Linked DNA regions of Solitalea lacus. The protein of the gene in region 2 binds, or shares a complex with, the protein of the main gene of each other region. Links are inferred from orthologs where the notes say so. Each region holds a gene or a part of one and is shown on either strand. Other genes may lie near its edges.

Region 1 (7,678 bases), 1.1 Mb from region 2 along the record:
AATTCCTCCGCAGGTTACATCAAACGGATAATGAACACCTACATAAACCTGAGCAAAGCAAACAAGGGCTGCCCAAATTAAAGCTGCCGGTAAAACCCATTTCCAGCGTTGGTAAAACGTGCCGATTAAAAACATGGAAATGGCAAAATGATTTGCGGCATGTGATGATACAAAGCTAAAACCATTGCCACAACGATTAAGACGTAATTTTACCAAGCCGACTAATGCCGGATCGTTACAAGGCCGGAGGCGTTGAAAATATTCTTTTATAATACTTGCACTTGTAAAATCAGCAATTGCAAACGTTAAAAGAAGGAAACCGATAAGATAAAGCCCTTTTTTCTTGTATTCTCGGATAAAGAAAACAATAAGGAATACATATACAGGTGTCCAAAAATATTGGTTACGCAGTAAAGGCATTAACAAATCAAAAAAAGAATTGGAAAGGCCTGTATTTATGAAAAAGAAAGCTTTTTGGTCAAAGGTGTTTAATTGATTAAGCATTATTGGGTTTTTCTGCAAATGAAAAGTAATCGGTCTGACTTTAACGGGTCAAATGGACGTAAGTCATAGTCGCCAAATGTTGCTTCAATATCAAAATTTGCATTCTTAAAATAACGTTCAAAATCCGTCATCATTAAAGCTTTAACTTCTTCTTTAAAGGCAAAATGGCGGCCTTTATTTTCAAAGTCTATTTTTTTGATAATTGCCCCGTCTTCAATTTTACGTTGAATGTGAAATTCGATGTTTTCAACCGTCTGAATCTCTCTAAATACCAAATTGTTTTTAAGTTTTTCAGCATTCATAAAATCAAGCACCAGAACACCTCCTGTTTTCAGTGATTTAGCAAACATGTTAATGGCATGTTGATGGTCGCGGTCTTTTTCAAAGAAGCCAAAACTGGTAAATAGGTTAAGAACGACATCGAAATAGTTTATGAAAAACAAATTTCTCATATCGTGAACGTAAAAATGCAATTTAGCATTTTCATGAGCAGTGGCTAACTTGATATTTTCCTCTGAAAGGTCAATACCGGTTACATCGTACCCCTTTTTATTAAGGTAGATGGCGTGTCGTCCTTTTCCACAACCAATATCAAGCATACGTTCCTTGATTGAGGGCGTCAGATATTCGCAAAGGTTGTCAATTAAATGTTCTGCTTCGCGTTCATCTCTTTTGTTATAAAGTATATGATAATAAGGCGAATTGAACCAATTCTGGTACCACTTCTGTTGTTTATCAGGCATAGCAACAAATATATAAAACCAATATGAGCAATTTCAGGCTAATTAAAATATCTTAATTGTATAAAATTTTGACAATCGTTTGCGTGCAATACTTCATATCCAATTTAAAAACTGGGCAATATCTTTACAAGGGCATAATTGCCTATTCTGATTTAATATTATAATTTTGTTCACTCTAATTTAAAATTAATAACATTGACACTAATTAAATCTATTTCAGGTATTAGGGGTACAATTGGTGGCGCCCCAGGTAATGCTCTTACTCCTGTTGATGTAGTAAAGTTTACTTCGGCTTTTGGCCAATGGGTAATTAATAAAACCGGTAACAAAAAGATTGTTATTGGTAGAGATGCTCGTATTTCAGGCGAAATGGTACGCAACCTGGTGGTGGGGACCTTGCAAGGTTTAGGAATAGATGTAGTTGACCTAGATCTATCAACCACTCCAACCGTTGAAATTGCGGTTCCTTTAGAAAACGCCGGTGGTGGTATTATCCTTACAGCCAGTCACAATCCTAAGCAGTGGAATGCATTAAAATTGTTAAATCATAAAGGTGAATTTATTTCAGCAGCTGATGGACAGGAGGTTTTGGATATTGCCGAACAAGCCGCTGTTGAATATGCTGATGTTGATTCATTGGGCTCATATAAGGTAGACAGTACTTATGTTGATAAACATATTGAAATGATTTTGGCATTACCATTGGTAGATGTTGAAGCTATTAAAAAAGCTAATTTCAGTGTGGTGGTTGATGCTGTGAATTCAACAGGCGGAATTTTTGTTCCAAGATTGTTAAAAGCCTTAGGAGTACAAACTGTTCATGAGTTGTATTGTACCCCTGATGGTAAGTTTCCCCATAATCCAGAGCCTTTGGCAGAACACTTAACAGAGCTTTCTAAAACAGTTACTGCTAAGCATGCCAGTTTAGGTATTTCAGTTGATCCGGATGTTGATCGTCTTGTATTTATGAGTGAGGATGGTAACTTATTTGGTGAAGAATACACCCTTGTAGCTGTTGCCGATTATGTGCTCCAGCATACAAAAGGTAATACAGTTTCCAACCTTTCATCGACACGTGCTTTGCAAGACATTACTGAAAAGCATGGTGGTAAATACAGTGCCGCTGCAGTAGGAGAGGTTAATGTGGTTGAAATGATGAAAGCTACCAATGCAGTAATTGGAGGAGAAGGTAACGGAGGGGTAATTTATCCTGAGTTGCATTACGGAAGAGATGCTCTGGTGGGAATCGCTCTGTTTTTAACGCACCTGGCTAAATTTGGTAAAAGTATTTCAGTATTAAGAAACTCTTATCCTAACTATCATATTTCAAAAAATAAGATCACCTTAACGGCTGATATGGATATTGATAGTTTGTTGAAGAAAATTCAAGATAAATACAAAAAGCAGCCAATAAATACAATTGATGGAGTTCGTATAGAATTTGATAAGGAATGGGTACATTTGCGTCGTTCTAATACTGAACCAATTATCCGTATTTATTCTGAAGGCAATTCAGAAACGGTTGCTGATGCATTGGCAAACAAGATAATTGCAGATTTTAAAGAAATGATATAATGAATGAAGTGAAATGAGGGATTTGAGATGAAACATGCCAGGTAACTTGCACATTTTATCTCATACATTTCACTTTATTGAACCAATACCAATTAATTTAACTTAACCTAAAAATGAGAGTTTATTTAGACAATGCTGCTACTACTCCAATTGATAAGGAAGTATTGGCGGTGATGTTCAACATGATGGAGAATCAATTTGGGAACCCTTCTTCCATCCATGCACACGGTCGCGAGGTGCGTTCTGCAGTTGAAATGGCGCGCAAGACTATTGCAAAATTGTTGAATACTTCACCTGCTGAGATTTTCTTTACTTCTGGAGGAACCGAAGCCGATAACACGGCAATCCGTTGTGGAATTATTGATAATGGTATTACTCACGCCATTACTTCAAAAATTGAGCACCATGCAGTTGGTCACACTTTTGAAGAACTGGAGAAAAAGGGCATTATCAAGCTAAGTTATGTAAACATTGACGATAAGGGAAATGTCGATTATAACCACCTTGAAGAATTGCTTAAAACCAACGAACGAAGCTTTGTTTCGTTAATGCATGCCAATAACGAAATAGGTACTTTATTGGATATTGAGCGAGTTGGCAACCTTTGTGAGCAGTACAATGCATTATTCCATTGTGATACAGTGCAAACCATGGGACACTATGTGCATGACTTAAGCAAGCTTAAAGTGCATTTTGTGGCTTGTGCAGCACATAAATTGCACGGACCTAAAGGAGTTGGCTTTTTATATGTAAACCATAATGTTAAAATTAAACCTTTAATTTACGGTGGAGCTCAAGAGCGTAACATGCGTGGTGGAACTGAGAATGTTTATGGCATTGTAGGTTTGGCTAAGGCATTGGAAATTGCTTATAATGAGATGGAGCAACATGCTCAACATGTTCAAGATTTAAAATCGTACATGAAAGAGCAATTACTTCAAAATTTCCCAGACATTCAATTTAATGGTGAAACTAACCCCGAAAAGAGTTTATATACAGTATTAAACGTGTCATTCCCTGAGTCTGATATGGGCGATATGATGTTGTTTAACTTAGATATTAACGGTATCTCGGCTTCAGGTGGAAGTGCTTGTTCTTCAGGTTCAAACATTGGTTCGCATGTGCTTTCGGGTATTGGAGCTGATCCAAACCGTCCGGCTATTCGTTTTTCTTTCAGTAAAATGACGACTAAAGAAGAGATCGACTATACAATCGAAAAATTAAAACAGATTGTTCCTGTGGAAGTTGCAGTGAAGTAATTTGTTTTTAGCAATATTTTAAAAAGTGGATTATCATTATAGATAATTCACTTTTTTATTTGTAATAAAAAGGGAGTCTTTGAAAATTACAATTCCCTGAAACACAGCTATTAATTGTGTTGAATTCAAAAAAATAACCCCGAAAAAGTCTCAAATGAGGCCAAATCGGGGTTTTTCATTATTTTGGTTTTGCGAAACAACAAAATAATATGCTGCAAAACTACTTATTTCCTGTCAACGAACTGCAAAGTCCCCGCGAAATTATTTTTCAGACGACCAGCTTGGGCAAACTCCGCCAGGTACTTCCACTGGACCGCTTGGCAGCCCTCTTACCGGCTAAGGGCAGTGCACGTGGCGCTAAAGCCTGGCTGGCTCCAGAGGGCATGTTGGCCTTGTTGTTTTTGAAGTCCTATACTGGTCTGAGTGATGAGCAGTTGATTGAACACCTGAACGGGAATTGGCAAATGCAGTTGTTTTGCGGCATGCGCCTGGCCGATAATGAACAAATCAAGGATGTCACCCTGGTCTCCAGAATCCGCAGTTATGTGGCCAAACACCTGGATCTGCAGCTGTTTCAGGAAGAACTGATTCGTTATTGGAAGCCGCAGCTGAAGGAAACGCAGGTTTTGTTCTGCGATGCCACCGTGTATGAAAGCGACATGAAATACCCTACCAGCGTGAAACTGCTGTGGGATTGCTGCCTGTTCAGTCATGAGTTATACGAAGATTTGTTGAAATCCTGTAAGCTAAAGCGGGCTAAAAACGCTTTTAATGAACAACAACTCAAACAATCGACTTTCAATTTACTCCGTAAGAAAAGCCAGCGCAAGTCACGTCGTCGCTGCCAGCAGTTAATCAAGTTACTCACCCGCTTGAATGGCCTGATTAAGGATGTTTTTCGCTTAATGGGCGACAGGCTGCAACTGGCCGGGCGGCTCCGGGAACGCTTTGACTTGGTGGAGCAAGTGTTAAAGGAGCAGCGGTTCTTGTTGGAAAATCCCGGTAAGAAACTACCCGACAGGGTATTGTCCCTGTACAAGCCTTTTGTGCGTTCCATTGTACGGGGCAAGGAAAACAAACCCTGTGAATTTGGGGCCAAAGTGCACATGCTGCAGGTGGATGGGATCAATATCATTGAACATTACAGCTATGCGGCTTATAATGAATGTAAGCGAGTAGAAGCTTCGCTAGCCCTACATGGGCGCCTGTTCGGTACCTGTCATCAATTTGCAGGCGACCGGATTTATGCCACCAATGCCAATCGAAAATACCTGAGCGAGCGGAAGATTGCTACCGGCTTTGTGCAAAAAGGCAGAGGCGATACGCCGGAAAAGAAAACCCTGAGAGCCCTGTTGAATAAAGAACGTTCCACCCGGCTGGAGGGTAGCTTTGGAACGGAAAAGAATCACTACGATCTGCGGCGCATCAAGGCACGTAACCAGGCTAATGAAACCCTTTGGATGTTCTTTGGGGTGATGACCGCCAACGCCGTGCGCATGGTCACTAAGCGGGAGAAGGCCCAAGCTCCCGATTTAGCCGCCTAAAACCTCCTGCCACAGCTGCCCAAGCAATCCCGCAAGGGCAAAGTGTGCCCTGTTGCATCGTTTTTTTCAAAATTTCGACCCTTTTCCACAAATCCTGCCCAGTTATCCACAAGTTGGTCGTGCTGGCCTACTCAAACTGCCACAAAGAAAGAAAGCGGCAACCCAAATTTTATTTGGATTGCCGCTTTCTTCGGAATTTCCCAAGAGTCCCTAAAAAAAACGGATGAAGCAGTAACCCCTCCATCCGTTAATTTTTTTAAGTATTTACTTTATTTCTGAACAATTTTTAAAAACGAAGCAATTTTGGATTTCATTTGGCGACGGTCAACAATGAAGTCTAAAAAGCCGTGTTCCAATACAAATTCAGCACTCTGAAAACCTTTAGGAAGATCCTTTTTAATGGTTTCTTTAATTACACGCGGTCCGGCAAAGCCAATCATCGCTCCAGGTTCCGAGATATTAATGTCACCCAGCATTGCATATGAGGCTGTAACGCCACCTGTAGTAGGATCCGTTAATAACGAAATATAAGGGATTTTAGCTTCAGCTAATAATGCCAGTTTAGCTGATGTTTTGGCCATTTGCATTAACGAGAAAGCAGCCTCCATCATACGGGCCCCACCTGATTTAGAAATCATCAGGAATGGAATTTTGTTCTTTAATGAGTAATCGATAGAGCGGGCTATTTTTTCTCCCACAACTGAACCCATTGAACCGCCGATAAAATCAAAGTCCATACAAGCAATAACCAAGTCTTGTCCTTCAATTTTACCAACACCGGCACGAATCGCGTCTTTTAGGCCAGTTTTGGCCATGGTTTCAATAATTCGATCAGTGTATTTCTTACTGTCTACAAAGTGTAACGGGTCACCGGAAGTAAGGTTGGAGAATAACTCAGTAAACTGGTTATCATCAAATAAAATCTCAAAATATTCTTTAGAGCCTATACGGATGTGGTAGCCGCAATGGTGGCAAACATACTTGTTTTCTACCTGCTCTGAATTATGCAAAACTTTTTTGCAAGAAGGACATTTATTCCAAAGACCATCCGGGGTTTCCTTTTTTTCTTCGGTTTTGGTTGTGATACCTTCTTTTGCACGTTTAAACCAACTCATGATTTGTTATGTAATGTGTTTGTTTTAGTTGTTAATCAGTTTTTTATATAAAGTTAAACAATGGAAACTAATCCGGTGTATAGCTACAATAAAAAGGGCTGCAAAATAGTAAAAATCTGTAACTCGTCGGCATATAGTTCTTAATTTAATCTTAGGTTCTCACTACCAATGGTTAGTAATTGTCAAATTCGTAAAAAATCGATTGAAAAACGGTTTTAATAACTATATTTAGCCACTCAATTTAAAAAATCTTCTATTAAAACTAATCTCGTATGTCAGATCAGACTCAAACAGCTATTTCAAAGGGCGTTTTGCACGGAGATGCAGTGCAGGAATTATTCGAATTAGCAAAGCAACATCAATTTGCATTACCAGCTGTGAATACTATTGGAACCAATACTATTAATGCGGTAATGGAAGCTGCTAAAGCGGTTAACTCTCCGGTTATTATTCAGCTTTCAAATGGTGGTGCTCAGTTTTATGCTGGTAAATCATTAAATAATGATAATCTGCAGGCCTGTATTGCCGGTGCTGTTTCTGCTGCACAACACGTACACTTACTGGCTGAAATGTATGGAGTTTCTGTTATTCTTCATACAGACCATGCTGCTAAAAAATTATTGACTTGGATTGATGGTATGCTAGAAGCAGGCGAAAAGTTTTATGCTCAGCATGGCAAACCTTTATTCTCGTCGCACATGATTGACTTGTCAGAAGAGCCATTGCATGAGAATATTGAAATCTGCAAAACTTACCTTGAGCGTATGAGCAAAATGGGTATGACTTTAGAGATTGAACTTGGAGTTACAGGTGGTGAAGAAGATGGTGTTGACAACTCTGATGTGGATAGCTCAAAATTATATACTCAACCTGAAGAAGTTGATTACGCTTATACCGAGTTAAGTAAAATCAGCCACCGCTTTACTATTGCAGCTGCT
Region 2 (3,814 bases):
CAGAAGACAAGCTGACTAACCAAGACCTTGAAAAAATGGTTGATACTAATGATGAGTGGATCCTTTCACGCACAGGTATCAAAGAACGAAGAATTCAAAAAGAGGGCGCAACATCAGACATGGGCGTTAAAATCATGGAAGGATTACTTGCTAAACGCGGTATTACTCCTGAGGAAATTGACCTGGTGATTTGTACCACTGCGACCCCTGATTATGTTTTTCCAGCCACTGCCAATGTTATTTGTGATAAAATAGGTGCCAAGAATGCCTGGGGATATGACCTCAGCGCTGCTTGCTCGGGCTTTATTTATGGTTTAACTACCGGAGCTCAGTTTATCCAAACGGGTATGTACAAAAAAGTAGTGATAATTGGTATCGACAAAATGTCATCGATTATTGATTACCAGGACCGTGCTACCTGTATCATTTTTGGAGATGGTGGAGGAGCTGTTTTGCTAGAGCCAAATGAAGAAGGCTTAGGCTTCCAGGATGCGATTTTAAGAAGCGATGGCGCTGGTCGTCAGTATTTACTGATGAAAGCCGGAGGTTCTGCTAAACCTGCATCTCGTGAAACAGTTGAAAATCGTGAACACTTTGTTTATCAGGAAGGTAAAACCGTATTCAAATTTGCGGTTACCAATATGGCCGAAACAGCTGCTGAAGTAATGGAGCGTAATAACCTTACGGCCGATGATATTGCATGGTTGGTACCACACCAAGCTAACAAACGCATTATTGACGCAACAGCTGATCGCTGTGGAGTGCCTGCGGAAAAAGTGATGGTGAACATTGAACGCTATGGTAACACTACCAATGGAACTATTCCTTTATGTTTATGGGAATGGGAAAGCCAGCTGAAGAAAGGCGACAATCTTATTTTAGCAGCATTTGGTGGAGGCTTTACCTGGGGAGCTGTTTATATAAAATGGGCCTATTAATTAAATCTAACCTAAAGTATGTGATATAGTGTAGTTGAATGTGTTGAAAACTTACTCATGAACTTACATTAAAATAACTAACTTTAATAAAACTACTTAAACAAACACGCAAACTAATGGAAATCAAGGAAATTCAGGAACTTATTAAATTCGTCTCTAAGTCAGGCGTTAATGAAGTTTCAATTGAACGAAAAGATTTTAAAATTACTATAAAAACTACTTCACAACAAACTGTACAAGCGGTTGTTCAGGCAGTTCCGGCTGCGGCCCCTGTAGCGGCAATTCCGCATGTAACAGCTCCTGCAATTCCTGCAGCAGCTCCAGCTGCCGCTCCTGTAGCACCAGTTGCTCCAGCTGCAAGTGAAGAAAACCTGATCACTATCAAATCGCCTATGATTGGTACTTTCTACCGTCAGGCAAGCCCTGAAAAACCTTCTTTTGTAAATGTAGGTGACGAAATTCGTCCAGGACAAGTATTATGTATCATTGAAGCTATGAAATTGTTTAACGAAATCGAGTCTGAAATTTCAGGTCGTATTGTTAAAGTTTTGGTTGAAAACGCAAGTCCGGTTGAGTACGATCAACCTTTGTTCTTGGTTGAGCCAATGTAATTTCAATTTGAAAATTAGAGAGTGGAACCCAACTCTTTGAAATGAGGACATTCTCAAACTCACACATTTTCAAATTTTCAAATTAGTAAAACATGTTTAAAAAAATACTTATTGCCAATCGTGGAGAGATTGCGTTGCGTATTATTCGCACGTGTAAAGAGATGGGCATAAAAACAGTTGCAGTATACTCAACTGCTGACCGTGATAGTTTGCACGTACGTTTTGCAGATGAAGCGGTATGTATTGGTCCTGCTCCAAGTAAAGACTCATACTTAAATATCCCTAATATTATTGCTGCGGCGGAGATCACCAATGCCGATGCGATTCACCCAGGTTATGGCTTCTTGTCTGAAAATGCTAAGTTTTCAGGAATTTGCCGTGAAAATGGGATTAAATTCATTGGAGCCAGTCCGGAGATGATTAATGCCATGGGCGATAAATCATCTGCGAAAGAAACTATGAAAAAAGCAGGAGTACCTACAATTCCTGGTTCTGATGGCTTGTTGAGCGATGTTAGTGAAGGGATTAAAGTTGCAAACCAAATAGGTTATCCGGTAATTTTGAAAGCGACTGCCGGTGGTGGTGGTCGTGGTATGCGTATCGTTTGGAAAGACGAAGACTTTGAGAACGCTTGGGATTCAGCTCGTCAGGAAGCCGGTGCAGCTTTCGGTAACGATGGTATCTATCTTGAGAAATTTGTAGAAGATCCTCGTCACATCGAAATTCAGATTGTAGGTGACCAGTATGGAAAAGTTTGCCACCTTTCTGAGCGTGATTGTTCAATTCAGCGTCGTCACCAGAAGTTGGTAGAAGAGTCTCCTTCTCCGTTTATGACTGATGAACTACGTCAGAAAATGGGTGACGCAGCTATCTCAGGAGCAGCAGCTGTAAACTACGAAGGTGCAGGAACAATTGAGTTTTTGGTTGATAAACACCGTAACTTCTACTTCATGGAGATGAACACTCGTATCCAGGTAGAGCATCCGGTAACTGAAGAAGTTATCAATTACGACTTGATTAAAGAGCAGATTAAAGTAGCCGCTGGTGTGCCAATTTCTGGCCGTTCTTATCTGCCAACAATGCATGCTATCGAGTGCCGTATTAATGCGGAAGATCCTTTGAACGGTTTCCGTCCGTCTCCAGGTAAGATTACCAATTTCCACTCTCCGGGTGGTCATGGAGTGCGTGTTGATACTCACGTTTACTCAGGCTATGTTATTCCACCTAATTACGACTCAATGATTGCCAAGCTAATCACCGTGGCGCAAACACGTGAGGAAGCTATTTCTACAATGGAAAGGGCTCTTAGCGAATTCGTAATTGAAGGAATTAAAACTACAATTCCATTCCATATAAAATTGATGCAGGATCCAAACTTTAGAGCTGGTAACTTTACCACTAAGTTTATGGAAACCTTTGAGATGGATAAATAATCATATTGAGAAAAATCAATAATGAAAATAACAGACAGCCGTATGATGAACTCATGCGGCTGTCTGTGTTTTAGCGAATAATAGTTTTTAGGATTGCTTGTTCGCTTATGGCTTTAAAAGTTCATTGTTTTCCCTATTTTTGCAGCTCATTTTAACTTCAGATGTCCGATAACAGTCGTAGAAATAACCTGATAACCAAATACGTTCTTAAAGAAAAACACACCATTGAGTCAGAGATGTCATTTTTCGACCACTTGGAAGAATTAAGGTGGCATTTGATTCGTTCTATTATCGCTATCTCAGTTTTTACCGGATTGGCTTTTAGCTATAAAGAAATCATCTTTGATCAAATAATTTTAGGGCCTAAAAATCCAAATTTCTGGACATATAGAAAGATGTGCGAAATTGCGGCCAAATACAATATACCTGATTTCTGTGTATCAAAGATCAATTTCGTGATTATGAATACGGAATTGTCCGGACAATTTGTTATTCACCTTACAAGTTCCATTTTAGTAGGTTTGGCTTTAGCCTTCCCCTACTTTATTTGGGAATTATGGAGGTTTATTAAGCCTGCTCTTCAAACTAGTGAACGGAGATATGCCAATGGATTAATCTTTTTTGCATCCTTACTCTTTGGAATAGGTGTCTTATTTGGTTATTATATCATTGTTCCGCTTACAATAAACTTTTTAGGCTCCTATACTGTAAGTGCCGAAATTATTAATCAGGTATCTCTTGATTCATATCTTTCAACGGTGGGGACACTTTCTTTGGGATGCGGTGTTACGTTTGAATTACCAATTATTATCTACTTTCTTTCTAAAGTGGG

The links.
Region 1: the proteins of accB (region 2) and accD are in contact, whole or in part, in a solved structure (PDB 8UXZ), measured with the Escherichia coli proteins. The link is inferred for Solitalea lacus from one-to-one orthologs.

Annotation. Positions count from the first base shown.
Region 1 is NZ_CP091740.1:2,971,480-2,979,157, reverse strand. The notes cover bases 4,818-7,678. They hold accD (acetyl-CoA carboxylase, carboxyltransferase subunit beta), read right to left. Parts: upstream 6,741-7,678; coding sequence 5,895-6,740; downstream 4,818-5,894. Other genes in these bases: fbaA (class II fructose-bisphosphate aldolase), read left to right, coding at 7,013-7,678; L2B55_RS12875 (transposase), read left to right, coding at 4,818-5,625. Outside these bases: L2B55_RS12895 (phosphatase PAP2 family protein), read right to left, coding at 1-504; L2B55_RS12890 (class I SAM-dependent methyltransferase), read right to left, coding at 504-1,247; glmM (phosphoglucosamine mutase), read left to right, coding at 1,443-2,822; L2B55_RS12880 (cysteine desulfurase family protein), read left to right, coding at 2,936-4,081; more of L2B55_RS12875, read left to right, coding at 4,291-4,817.
Region 2 is NZ_CP091740.1:4,048,477-4,052,290, reverse strand. The notes cover bases 1-2,801. They hold accB (acetyl-CoA carboxylase biotin carboxyl carrier protein), read left to right. Parts: upstream 1-1,054; coding sequence 1,055-1,549; downstream 1,550-2,801. Other genes in these bases: accC (acetyl-CoA carboxylase biotin carboxylase subunit), read left to right, coding at 1,642-2,801; L2B55_RS17410 (beta-ketoacyl-ACP synthase III), read left to right, coding at 1-938. In the rest of the region: more of accC, read left to right, coding at 2,802-2,982; twin-arginine translocase subunit TatC, read left to right, coding at 3,144-3,814. UniProt on the Escherichia coli protein: This protein is a component of the acetyl coenzyme A carboxylase complex; first, biotin carboxylase catalyzes the carboxylation of the carrier protein and then the transcarboxylase transfers the carboxyl group to form malonyl-CoA.